2 linked regions of the Gemmata obscuriglobus genome follow. The protein of the gene in region 1 binds, or shares a complex with, the protein of each later gene. Links are inferred from orthologs where the notes say so. Each region holds a gene or a part of one and is shown in the gene's direction. Other genes may lie near its edges. The genes, in order: accC and accD.

Evidence for each region.
Region 2: the proteins of accC (region 1) and accD are in contact, whole or in part, in a solved structure (PDB 8UXZ), measured with the Escherichia coli proteins. The link is inferred for Gemmata obscuriglobus from one-to-one orthologs.

Annotation. Positions count from the first base shown.
Region 1 is NZ_CP042911.1:8,065,786-8,072,022, forward strand. The notes cover bases 2,228-5,171. They hold accC (acetyl-CoA carboxylase biotin carboxylase subunit), read left to right. Parts: upstream 2,228-2,993; coding sequence 2,994-4,349; downstream 4,350-5,171. Other genes in these bases: GobsT_RS33425 (M24 family metallopeptidase), read left to right, coding at 2,228-2,255; GobsT_RS33430 (acetyl-CoA carboxylase biotin carboxyl carrier protein), read left to right, coding at 2,359-2,880; GobsT_RS38465 (hypothetical protein), read left to right, coding at 4,925-5,171. In the rest of the region: chromosome segregation protein SMC, read left to right, coding at 1-823; more of GobsT_RS33425, read left to right, coding at 1,104-2,227; more of GobsT_RS38465, read left to right, coding at 5,172-5,185; GobsT_RS33445 (hypothetical protein), read left to right, coding at 5,212-5,724; lpdA (dihydrolipoyl dehydrogenase), read left to right, coding at 5,815-6,237. UniProt on the Escherichia coli protein: This protein is a component of the acetyl coenzyme A carboxylase complex; first, biotin carboxylase catalyzes the carboxylation of the carrier protein and then the transcarboxylase transfers the carboxyl group to form malonyl-CoA.
Region 2 is NZ_CP042911.1:4,980,331-4,986,537, reverse strand. What follows is about bases 1,680-4,593. They hold accD (acetyl-CoA carboxylase, carboxyltransferase subunit beta), read left to right. Parts: upstream 1,680-2,684; coding sequence 2,685-3,503; downstream 3,504-4,593. Other genes in these bases: GobsT_RS20555 (serine/threonine protein kinase), read left to right, coding at 3,606-4,499; GobsT_RS20565 (phosphoglycerate kinase), read left to right, coding at 1,680-2,577. In the rest of the region: gap (type I glyceraldehyde-3-phosphate dehydrogenase), read left to right, coding at 184-1,236; more of GobsT_RS20565, read left to right, coding at 1,369-1,679; GobsT_RS20550 (RsmE family RNA methyltransferase), read right to left, coding at 4,623-5,336; GobsT_RS20545 (hypothetical protein), read right to left, coding at 5,343-5,528; GobsT_RS20540 (hypothetical protein), read right to left, coding at 5,787-5,984; GobsT_RS20535 (DUF6655 family protein), read right to left, coding at 6,187-6,207.

The DNA of each region.
Region 1 (6,237 bases):
CTACGGGATCGAACTGGCCGAACTGGCGGGCGGCGCGCTCCGGCCCGCCGAGGGCTCCAGCGCGGACATTTCGGGCACCGAAGACGCTCGTGCCGACACGACCAGTTCGGAACGCATCGAGCCGCCGCTCGTGGGCGTCAACGTGCTCGAAGCCCAGGCCGAAATCGAAGACCTGAAGCGCAAGCTGGCCCGGCTCGGCAGCGTCAACATGGAGGCGCTCGAGGAGCTTACCCGGGTCGAGGGCGAGTTCAACGCGCTCCAGGCGCAGCACAGCGATTTGAACGCCGCCCGGCAGTCGCTCCAGCAGATCATCGACGCCATCAACGGCGACAGCCGCAAGCTGTTCCTGGACACCCTCAACGCGGTCCGCGGGTACTTCCAGGAGCTGTTCCGCAAACTGTTCGGCGGCGGGCAGGCGGACATCGTGCTGGAGGACGAGGCCGACGTGCTGGAGTCGGGGATCGAGATCACCGCCCGCCCGCCCGGTAAAGAGCTGCGATCACTGTCGCTGCTCTCGGGCGGCGAGAAGACGCTGACCGCGGTCGCCCTCCTGCTCGCGATCTTTCGCAACAAACCGTCGCCGTTCTGCATCCTCGACGAGGTGGACGCGGCGCTGGACGAGGCGAACACGGCGCGGCTCGCGGGGGTGCTGCGCGAGTTCCTGGACCGCAGCCAGTTCATTGTCATCACCCACAAGAAGCGGACGATGGCCGCCGCCGACCGGCTGTGGGGGGTTACCATGCAGGAGAGCGGCATCAGCCGGCTGCTGCCCATGCGGTTCGAGGACTGGAACGACGAGGGCGGTGAGGCGCAAGCCGCCTGATGCCGAAGGTGGCCCGTGGGAGCGATCAGAGCCCCCACGGTTGAGCCCGGCGGCCGGCATACCCAAAACGTCACACCTGATTTCGAGCGACAGATATTCTGGTCGCGTCAGCCGGCGGTTCCGCTGCGACATGATCTTTGTCAATTAATTTAGTTCATTGTTGAATTCCGATAGCGGGGTGGTAACTACTACCTGCAACTTTGTGTCTCCGTACTGGGTTTGGGCTACACTGTCTGCCCGGCGGCACGTTGCCCCGTCCCCCTGTCCCCCGCATTTGCGTATGAATTATCTGCAGCAACGTCGGAACGCTCTGGGTCAGACGCTGAAGTCGCGCGACCTCGACGGGTTCCTGGTCACCGCGGCGGTCAACGTCACTTACCTGACCGGGTTCACCGGGGACTCCAGCTACTACGCGGTGTTGCCCAAGAACACGCTGCTCGTCAGCGACACCCGGTTCGAGGAGCAGGTGCGGGAGGAGTGCCCGGACCAGGACGCGGTCATCCGGGGGCACAACAAGACCACCCTCGAAGCCGCGGCCGAGGCCCTCAACAAGTCCGGGGCCAAAGCGGTCGGCGTCGAGGGCAGCCGGATCACCCTGGGCGAACTCGAGGCGCTGCGGCAACTGGCCCCGAAGATCACGTTCGTGTCCGTGGACGGGGCCATTGAGGCGCAACGGGCGGTAAAGGACCCGGGCGAAGTGGAGAAGATCCGCGACGCCGTCAAGGTGGCCGAGCGCGGGTTCAAAATGTTCCTCGCGACCGTGCGCGAGGCCGACACCGAAAAGGACATGGTGGACGCGCTGGAGGGGTACGTGCGGCGCGCCGGGGCCAAATGCACCGCGTTCCCGCCGATCATCGCGGTCGGCGAGCGCGGCGCGCTGCCGCACGCCACGCCCACGAACAAGCCGCTGGGCGACGGGGCAAAACTGCTGGTCGATTTCGGCGCGGACCTGGTGGGGTACAAGTCGGACATCACCCGCACGCTCCGCAGCCCGTTCGGCACCTCGCCGAGCCGCCGCAACAAGTTAGAGCGGATCGGGTACGACTTCGAGAAGCTGTACGCGGTGGTCCTGGCGGCGCAGAACGCCGCGCTGGCGGCGATCCGCCCGGGTGTGAAGGCGAAGGACGTGGACGCCGCGGCCCGCAAGGTGTTCGCGAACGCCCGGTTCGACAAGTACCCGGACCTGAAGCTCGCCGACCACTTCACGCACGGCCTCGGGCACGGGATCGGGCTCGAGATCCACGAGGCCCCGAAGATCCGGGCGAACTCCGAGGACGTGCTCGAGTCCGGCATGGTGGTCACCATCGAGCCGGGCATCTACATTCCGGGCTGGGGCGGCATCCGCATTGAGGACGACGTGCTCATCACCCACGACGGGTGCAAGCTCCTCACCACCCTGTCCCGCGAGCCCGCGACCCTCGCGGCGGGCTGACCGGTCGAGGCGCCGGCTGCCGCGCGGCCGCCCCGCTCATACACTGTTCCATCATTCACTCCCCGGCCCCGACCGGGGTTTCGCCATATTTGAGGGTTACGTGGTGGCCGACGATCAACGGGACGCCCCCCGGCCGTTCGATGTGCGCACGGTCGAGTACCTCCTGAAACTGATGACCGAGCACGACCTGGCTGAGGTCGATCTGAAAGAAGGCGAGCACCGCATCCGGCTCCGCAAGGGCGGCGCCGTGATCGGGTACGCGCCCGCCCCGGCACCAGCACCGGCACGGCTGCCGGCCCCGGCGGCGCCCGTTGCGGCGCCCCCCGGAGCAGCGCTGCCTGCGCCCGCCGCGGCGCCGACTTCAACCCCGGCGCCCGCCAAGAACCTGATCGAAATCAAGTCGCAGATGGTCGGCACGTTCTACTCCAAGCCCGACCCCAAGAAGCCCGATTTCGTCGCGCTGGGCGCGAAGGTCACGCCGAAAACGGTCGTCTGCACGATCGAGGCGATGAAGCTGTACAACGAGGTTACCGCGGACTGCGCCGGCACCATCGCCGAGGTGTGCAAACAGAGCGGCGATTTCGTCGAGTTCGGCACCGTCCTGTTCCGGGTGGACCCCTCCTAAAAATCCACATGCGGAGTGCGGAATTCGGAATGCGAAATTGAAGGCGAGAAGACCCGTTCTTCCCTTCATTTTTCATTCCGCGTTCCGCACTCCGCATTCCGCATTGGTGAAGCATGTTTAATAGGATTCTTGTCGCGAACCGGGGCGAAATCGCGCTGCGGGTGATCCGGGCGTGCCACGACCTGGGCATCGAAGCGGTGGCGGTGTACTCGGAAGCGGACCGCGGCGCGCCGTGGCTCGACTTCGCCGACCAGGCGGTGTGCATCGGCCCGGCGGTGTCGGCGCAGAGCTACCTCAACATCCCGCGCATCATCGCCACCGCCGAGAAGACCGGGGCGCAGGCGATCCACCCCGGGTACGGGTTCCTGTCCGAGAACAGCAAGTTCGCCGAGCAGTGCCGGGACTCCGGCATCGAGTTCATCGGGCCGCCGGTCGGGGCGATGGACCGGCTGGGCAACAAGGACAAGTCGAAGACGGTCGCGCGGGCCGCGAAGGTGCCCACGGTGCCCGGCAGCGACGGGTTGGTAGAGACCGAGGAGCAGGCGAAGAAGTTCGCCAACATGGTCGGTTACCCGGTGCTGGTGAAGGCGTCGGCGGGGGGCGGCGGGCGCGGGATGCGCGTGGCCCGCGATGACGCCTCGCTGGCGACCGGGCTCTCGGCGGCGCGGGCCGAGGCCGAGGCCGCGTTCAAGGACGGGAGCGTGTTCCTGGAGAAGTACCTGGACCGCCCGCGGCACGTCGAGGTGCAGCTCATCGGCGACCAGCACGGGAACGTGATCCACCTGTTCGAGCGGGACTGCTCGCTCCAGCGGCGGCACCAGAAGCTGGTAGAGGAGTCGCCGTCGCCGAACCTGCCGGACAGCGTCCGGCAGGAGATGTGCGCCGCGGCGGTGCGGCTGGCGAAGGAGGCGGGGTACTACAACGCGGGGACGTGCGAGTTCCTCGTGGACCAGCAGAACAACTACTACTTCATCGAGGTGAACGCCCGCGTGCAGGTGGAGCACCCGGTCACGGAACTGGTGACGGGCGTGGACGTGATCCGCGAGCAGATTCGGGTCGCGGCGGGCGAAAAACTGCGGTACGAGCAGAAGGACGTTCAGCAGCGCGGGCACGCGATCGAGGTGCGTATCAACGCCGAGGACCCGGCCCACGACTTCCGCCCCAGCGCGGGGACCGTGAAGACGTGGCGACCACCGGGCGGCCCGGGAGTGCGGATCGATTCGCACGTGTGCGCCGGCTACCGGGTGCCGCCGAACTACGACAGCATGGTGGCGAAGCTGCTCGTCCACCAGCCGACGCGGGCGGAGGCGTTCGCGGTCATGCGGCGGTGCCTGCGGGAGTTCGTGGTGGAGGGCATCCACACGACGATCCCGATCCTGAAAACCATCTTCGACAACGAAGACTTCATCGCGGGCAACGTGGACACGACGTACATCGAGCGCGTGATGATGCCCCCCAAGGTCAGTTAAACGATAGCGGCGCGTACGCGGTGGCCGGCCCCAATCGGCCGCCGCGCACGTGCCGTCGTCCGGCTCCTCTCCCACTCAGCCGAAGTACCGTTTCTCATTGCGTAACGCGCGGCACTGCTTCACAATCAGTCAGCGATGGTCCCCGACCGTGTGACGAGGTGAAGTCCCGCCGTGGCGGTTTGCCCCATGCTCCTCTTGGTGTTTCTCCCCACGCTGGCTCTGCCGTTCTGCCGTCCCGTGGTGCCCACTCCCCCGATGGCATCGGTCCCCCCGGCCGCCGGGCTGAATTGCGTTCCTGGAACCAGTAGGTGGCAGTTTGAGGCACAAGAGTAACCGGGCCACCGGATCGTTCCAAACCGTGAAGGGCGGTCGGTCGATCGATAAAGAACAGACGCAAAGGTAGCGGCGTTTGTCAGTACCGCGGCGCTGGTGCCGTAGTTCGTCCGGAGTTGCCCATGCCCATTACGATTAACTGTAAGTGCGGAAAAATCTTACGCGTGCCCGATGCGTCCGCGGGCAAGCGGGCTAAGTGCCCCGTTTGCAACTCCGTTTTCACCGTACCCGAGCCCGAGCCAGTGCTGGAAATCGTTGAGGTTCTGGATGTCGCGGAGGTCGTGCCGCCCCCGCTGCCGCCCGAACCGGAACAGCCGCCGGCGGTTCCCAGACCGTCCGGGTATCGCAAGCCACAACTCGAAGACGACGAAGAGGACAAAAGCACCTACGGCTTGGCCGAGTCGGAACCGACCAGTTCCGCCCTCGACCGCGACGGTAACGCGCGCCAGAAGGGCACGAAGGGGCTTCCGAATTTTAACAAAGGTCGCAAGAACTACGGCTGACGTTATTCCCTCACTCACCGATTCGAATGCCCATTACTTTTGACTGCGCGTGCGGTCGGCACTTCAGCGTGTCCGACGAGTACGCGGGGAAACGCACCAAATGCCCGTCGTGCGCCGCGCCGCTCACGGTGCCGGCGCCGGAAGTGGCGGCCCTCGCACCGGCGTCCGAGGAGGAGGCCGCGTACCGGGCGCTGATGGACAGCCCCGAACCGGAGCCGGCAAACGCGCCGGCCTGGAGCGCTCCGCGTCCGGAACCGGACGAGCCGGCTCCGAAGCCCAAACCCAAAATCCCGGCTCTTGAGAAGCGCCGGTCCGTTCCGTCGGCCCCGCGGGCGGACGACTACGACCCGCCCCCGTCGCGCGGCGGCGGGATTCACATCTCCTCCGGCGTGCTCGGCGGGTGTGGGATGATGCTGGGCGCGGTGGTGTGGTTCGGGCTGGGCTGGGCCGCCGGGGTCATCTACTTCTACCCGCCGGTCCTGTTCGTGTTCGGACTGGTGGCCGTGGTCCGCGGGCTGCTCGGTCACTCCGAGGACTGACCGCACCGGCGCCGGGCGCCGCCCATACAATTCCGGTAAGGCGAGCGGGGGGCGTATGCCCCCTGTTTGCGTTTTCACGGAGAACCGAACATGTCCGACGTTCGTGAAACGGCGCTCCTCGTTATCGGCGGCGGCCCCGGCGGGTACCCCGCCGCCCTGCACGCGGCCGATAGCGGCATCAAGGTCACGCTGGTGGACGAAGGCGCGAAGCTCGGCGGCGTGTGCCTGAACCGCGGGTGCATCCCCAGCAAAGCGCTGCTGCACACGGCCAAGATCATTCGCGAAGCGCACGAAATGGCCGCTTACGGAGTCACGTTCGGCGAACCGAAACTCGACCTCGCCAAGCTACGCGACTTCGTGCAGGCGAAGGTGGTCGGCAAGCTCACCGGCGGCATCGGGCAGCTCACGAAAGGCCGCGGGGTCGACGTGGTGAAGGGCCGCGCGGTCTTCACCTCCCCCAACACGGTGGAGGTGACCGGCGACCAGCCCCAGACCATCAAGTTCCAGAACTGC
Region 2 (6,207 bases), 3.1 Mb from region 1 along the record:
TGTCGCTTCCGGTGCGGGCGTTCGGACTTGAAACTCCTGAGTTCAGGTTAGCGAGCGGGCGCGCCGGCGGCACTGGATTCGCTCGCGGTGAATCATAACCTAGCCAATGAACGTGTTATCCGGCACCGCGGCTCGCCATGCCGCCACTCGGCCGGGACCTCTCTCTCACCGGAGACAACAGAGATGGCTGTGAAGGTCGGCATCAACGGGTTCGGGCGGATCGGTCGGCAGGTGTTCCGCGCCGCGGTCGAGCAGGGCGCGCTGGGCAAGGACATTGAGGTGGTCGCCGTCAACGACCCGATGCTGCCGGCGGACAACCTGGCGTACCTGCTCAAGTACGACTCGACCCAGGGCAAGTTCAAGGCCGATGTCAGCACCAAGTCCTCCAAGGGCTCGGGCGAGCACGACACGCTGGTCATCAACGGCCACGAGGTCCGCGCGCTGGCCCTCAAGGCGAAGCCGAACGAGCTCCCGTGGAAGGAGTTCGGGGTGGAGTACGTGCTCGAGAGCACCGGGCTCTGGACCAAGGCGTCGGACGCCCGCGGGCACCTCGAGGCCGGCGCCAAGAAGGTCGTCATATCGGCCCCGGCGACCGACGAAGACATCACGGTCGTGATGGGCGTGAACAACGACAAGTACGACCCGGCGAAGCACAACATCGTCTCGAACGCGAGCTGCACCACCAACTGCCTCGCGCCGCTGGTCCACGTGCTGCTCAAGGAAGGGTTCGGGATCGAAGAAGGGCTGATGACCACGATCCACGCCTACACCGCCACTCAGAAGACGGTGGACGGCCAGGGCGGCAAGAAGGACTGGCGCGGGGGCCGCGCCGCGGCCATCAACATCATCCCGAGCAGCACCGGCGCCGCGAAGGCGGTCGCGCTGGTGTGCCCCGAGGTGAAGGGCAAGCTCACCGGCATGTCGTTCCGCGTTCCGACCCCGACGGTGTCGGTGGTGGACCTGACGGTGAAGACCACCAAGGCCACCAGCTACGAAGAGATCTGCGCCGCGATGAAGCGGGCCAGCGAGACCTACCTGAAGGGCGTGCTCGTCAGCACCGAGGACGAGGTCGTTTCGACCGACTTCATCCACGACCCGGCGTCCAGCGTCTTCGACGCGAAGGCCGGTATCGGGCTGAACAGCAACTTCTTCAAGCTCGTGTCGTGGTACGACAACGAGTGGGGCTACAGCAACCGCTGCGTGGACCTCATGAAGTTCATGGCGGCCAAGGGCTGAGCCCAAGGTGTCGGCAACCGGCCACGGGTCGCCGCAGAAGACACGGATTCGGACGGAAGCTGCGTCAGCCTGTTTTGATCTGTGTTTTCTGTGGTCGTCCGCGGCCCTCTTCTTTTTCTGAGGTTCTGATCCGTGGCCAAGAAGACCCTCGACGACCTCGGCGACCTGAAGGGTAAGAAGGTGCTCGTCCGCGTGGACTTCAACGTCCCGCTCGACAAGAAGACCGGCGCCGTGAAGAACGACCGCCGCATCCGCGCCGCGCTGCCCACGATCAAGCACCTGCTCGACGCGGGCGCGAGCGTGATCGCCATGAGCCACCTCGGGCGGCCGGAGAAGGCCACCCCGGAGGAGCGCGCCAACCTCACGATGGACAAGGTGGCCGCCAAGTTCTCCGAACTGCTCGGTACGCCGGTCAAGAAGGCTGCCAGCGAGGTGGTCGGGGCCGGCGTGACCGCTGCCGTTGCCGCAATGAAGCCGGGCGACGTGGTCCTGCTCGAAAACCTGCGGTTCGACCCGCGCGAGCAGAAGAACGACGCGGAGTTCGCGGCGGCGATCGCTTCGCTCGCGGACGCTTACGTCAACGACGCCTTCGGCACCTGCCACAACGACAAAGACGCCAGCATGGTCGCGGTTCCGGCCGCCCTCAAGGCCGCCGGTAAGCCCCGCGCGGTCGGCCTCCTGGTCGCGAAGGAGCTGGAGATCATTGAGGGCCTGATGAGCGCGCCCAAGGCGCCGGTCCTGGGGATCATGGGCGGCGCGAAGGTGTCGGACAAGATCGCGTTCATCAACGTGCTGCTCACGAAGGTCGATCAGCTCCTGATCGGCGGGAAGATGACGTACACCTTCCTCAAAGCGCGGGGCGTGGACGTGGGCGCCACCCGCGTCGGAGACGAGGAAGTGGCGGCGGCCGGTCCGCTGCTGAAGCACGTCGGGACGAAGATCGTGCTCCCGGTCGATTACGTCGTGGCCAAGAGCGACGACCTGCTCCAGACGCAGGTCTGCGAGGGGCCGATTCCGGCGGGCTTCGAGGGCGTGGACATCGGCCCGAAGACGATCGAGGCGTACAAGGCTGCCGTCAAAGACGCCGCGACCGTGATCTGGAACGGGCCGCTCGGCTGGTTCGAGCAGGCGGCGTTCGCGCGGGGCACGCAGTACATCGCCGAAGCGATGTCGGCCTCGTCCGGTGTCACGGTTGTGGGCGGGGGCGAGACGGCCGAGGCCGCAGAGCAGTTCGGCTACGCGGACAAGATGACCCACGTCTCGACCGGCGGCGGCGCGTTCCTCGCTTACGTCGAGGGGAAGAAGTTCCAGAGCCTGGCCCAAATCGACGACCGCGCGTAAGGTGGCGTGCGGGGGCTCGGAATTCGGATTGTCAAAACGGCTCGCGGGGAGCAATGATGTCTTCTGTTCCGCATCCCGAACTCCGCGTTCCGAATTCGGGGGAGAGCATGTCGACCGAGCGGGCGAAGCGGGGCGTGCCGGAAGGCCTCTGGATCAAGTGCACGAACTGCAAGACCACGGTCTACAAGAAGGAGGTGGTCGCCCGGCACCACGTGTGCCCGGACTGCGACCACCACTTCACCATGCCCGCCCGCGACCGCATCGCGCAGTTGCTCGACGAGGGCACCTTCGAGGAGTGGGACGCGGACATCAAGCCCTGTGACCCCCTCAACTTCGTTGACCGCATCCCGTACGCACAGCGGCTCGCGGAAGAGCAGAAAAAGACCGGGATGCTCGACGGCGCGGTGACCGGTAAGGGGTTCATCCGCGGTCGCGGCGTCGTTCTGGGCATCACCGACTTCGCGTTCATGGCGGGGAGCATGGGTAGCGTGGTGGGCGAAAAACTCACCCGCGCCGCCGAACGCGCAACCGAGCTGAAACTGCCGCTTATTTTTGTGAGCGGGTCGGGCGGCGGCGCGCGGATGCAAGAGGGCATCCTGTCGCTGATGCAGATGGCGAAGATTTCGGCCGCTCTGGGTCGATACGACCAGGCGGGCGGTTTGTACATCTGCATCCTGACAAACCCCACAATGGGTGGCGTGGCGGCGAGCTGGGCGCTGCAGGGCGATATCACTTTGGCCGAGCCCAAGGCGATGATCGGCTTTGCCGGCCGCCGGGTGATCTCGAACACGGTGCGAGTGGAACTGCCGGAGAACTTTCAGACCAGCGAGTTCCTGCTCAAGCACGGGTTCGTGGACCGGATCGTTCACCGAAAAGACCTGCGAACCGAGGTGGCTCGGATCGTTGACTATTGTCAAATTCGTTAGCGGCGGGGTGCGGAGTCCGAAACGCGGAGCTTGTCTGGTTGCCCGTGCAAGCGTCTTCGTTCCGCACGCTGTGTTCCGTGCTCCGCGCTTCTGAGGTGTGTCGTGGGCCTGTTCGACTTCCTGTTCGGTAAATCGAAGGGCGGCGGCTCCACCAAGGGGCTGAAGCGGATTAACGTCGCTCGGCGGTTCGAGCTGAGCGGACGCACCGGTCAAGGGAGCATGTCGAAGGTGTACCGGGCCTACGACCGGGAGCTCGGCCGCACCGTCTGTCTCAAGATCCTCGACAAACTGAAGACCAAGAAGTTCGAGGAGCGGTTCGTCGGTCTGAAGAAGCCGCACGAAGGCGAGATCTGTGCGGCGCTGAAGCACGAGAACGTGGTGCGCACGTTCGAGGCGGGGGTCACCGAGGACGGTTCACCGTGTCTGGTGATGGAGTGGGTCGACGGCCTCGGACTGAACTACCTGATTGAAACGCGATCCCCGCAGCTGAACGGGAACCGGATCTACTACCTCGGCCAGCTCTGCGACGCGTTGCAGTACATGCACGACAACAAGTGGCTGCACCGCGACCTGTGCCCACGCAACGTGATGGTCGACAAAGACGGGGTGCTCAAGCTGATCGACTTCGGTCTGACCATTCCCTACACCCCCGAGTTTTGTCGGGGGGGGAACCGAACCGGTACCCCGGACATCCTCGCGCCCGAGATCCTGAAGCGGAAAGACACCGATCACCGCGTTGACCTGTTCGCCCTCGGGGTCACGGCCTATGAGGTGTTCACGAGCCAGTTGCCGTGGGAACGGTCGCCTTCGAGTGAGGAGACCTTCCGTCGGCGTCTCAACCAACCGCCGCGCGTTGCAAAGGACCTGAACCCGAAGCTCGATGACCGGCTCTCGGACATCCTACTGAAGTCCATTTCACGTGAGCCCGCCGATCGCTACCCGAGTGCCAAGGCGTTTAAAGACACGCTCTTGAAGCTTGAAAAGCAAGATTACTGAGATGGTGGGACGACGTGCAACACGATAACGTTACTTACCTGTTGTGTCCCCTTATGGTTCATATGGCCGGGATCGCTGCGGCTTGATCGTCGTGTGCGGTTGCGAGCCGCAAACCCGTTTTGATCAGCCGTTCGTTGCATTGATTTTCGTGCCTTCTCCCAATCTCGCGGCAGCGGCAATCGCTGCCGTTTCGGTCCGCAACACACGAGAACCCAGGCTCCGGGCTACAAATCCGTGTGTGAGGGCGCGCTCAACCTCTTCCGTCGTGAACCCGCCCTCGGGGCCGACGGCCAAGGTTCCGCCGGCGCCACTCGCGCCCACCAACCCCGGGCCGGTGTGCAGAATTGTTAGCGGCTGCGGTAGGTCGGCACGCGCGACGAACGAGTCCCATTTCTGTGGGGCGTCCACTTGCATCAAACAGTTTCGACCGCATTGCTTACTCGCCTCGATCACCGCACGCCCGAACTTTTCCACCACCGACACTTTGGGTAAGACCACTGCTCGTGTCGTGATGAGCGGGATGAATCGGTTGACCCCGAGTTCGGTCAATTTTTCGACGAGAAAATCGGCGCGGTCTCCTTTCGGAAGGGCTGACGCGACCACGACCGGGAAGGGGAGTTCGCGATTGACAAAGACCGGCTCCCGCACCAGAAGCACAACGCTCTTTTTCCCGGCGCTAAGAATTTGCGCCGGGTAGTCGTTGCCGTCTCCGTTGAAAACCACCACCTCGTCGCCGTCACCGAACCGGCGCACGGCGACGAGGTGGTGTGCCTCCGGACCGGTAAGTACAAACTCGCCGGCACCGAGCAGATCGGGAATGTAAAAGCGATCGGACACGTCTGATTAGATGTCGATTTGCGAGACTTGGAGCGACACCGGCGCGTCTTCGGTGATGTTAACGAAATCTTGGTACGCGTCTTTCGGCTCCCTGGCCGGTGTGTGAACGACCGGAGGGGTGTCCACCGGGATCGGCTCCCAAAAGGTCGCGTAGGATTCCGGGGCGGGAACGTCGCGGGTGGCGGAGTTCATTCGGCTGTCCCCTCAAGGAGTGGCTCGGGCTACGATCGGAATTCGCGTGTCGTTCTGAATCACATCACGATCCGGCCCAAGAGAGACGAACGGGCGCGACGGGCACCTCATTGGTACCCGCACGCACCGGGGTAGGTCAAGTAGGAATCGCGAGCGCACCCATCCGTGTTTTTGGGGCCGCCACGCCGCAGTGGCTTATCCGAATAGCTCTTGCTCACGCCATTCGGTAACGCTCACACTAAACCGGGCTGCTTGGTTTTACACCTGCTCAACAGGGCCGCTCCCGCCGATACGGTGCCACCCGTCCTCGCGCCACTCGAACACGACCTCGTCACGCCCGCGCCACGCGACACAGTACGCTCCGGAAATGTTGGCAACCGACCAACCGAGCCGCCGGAGGAGTTCCCAGTTCGGGTGCGAGGGCTCATGACGGGCAAGTGGTGAGAGCGGTTGCATCTGTGCGGCCTCTGGATCGTGGCACGCCGTAAATGGGCGCCACGGTTCAACGTTAGTACGGAACGACTACGTCCACCGGGCGCTCGTATCGTTACGAACCTCTCCTCAGTGAGTTCCGTTATCGGAGTGCGTGCCGAGCGGGGTGAGCCGTTCGGAGTGGATGTCGAGTTAAAGGCGTATTCATGAGCAGCGCATGCGGATGCTAGCGCACGAGCGGCGTGTT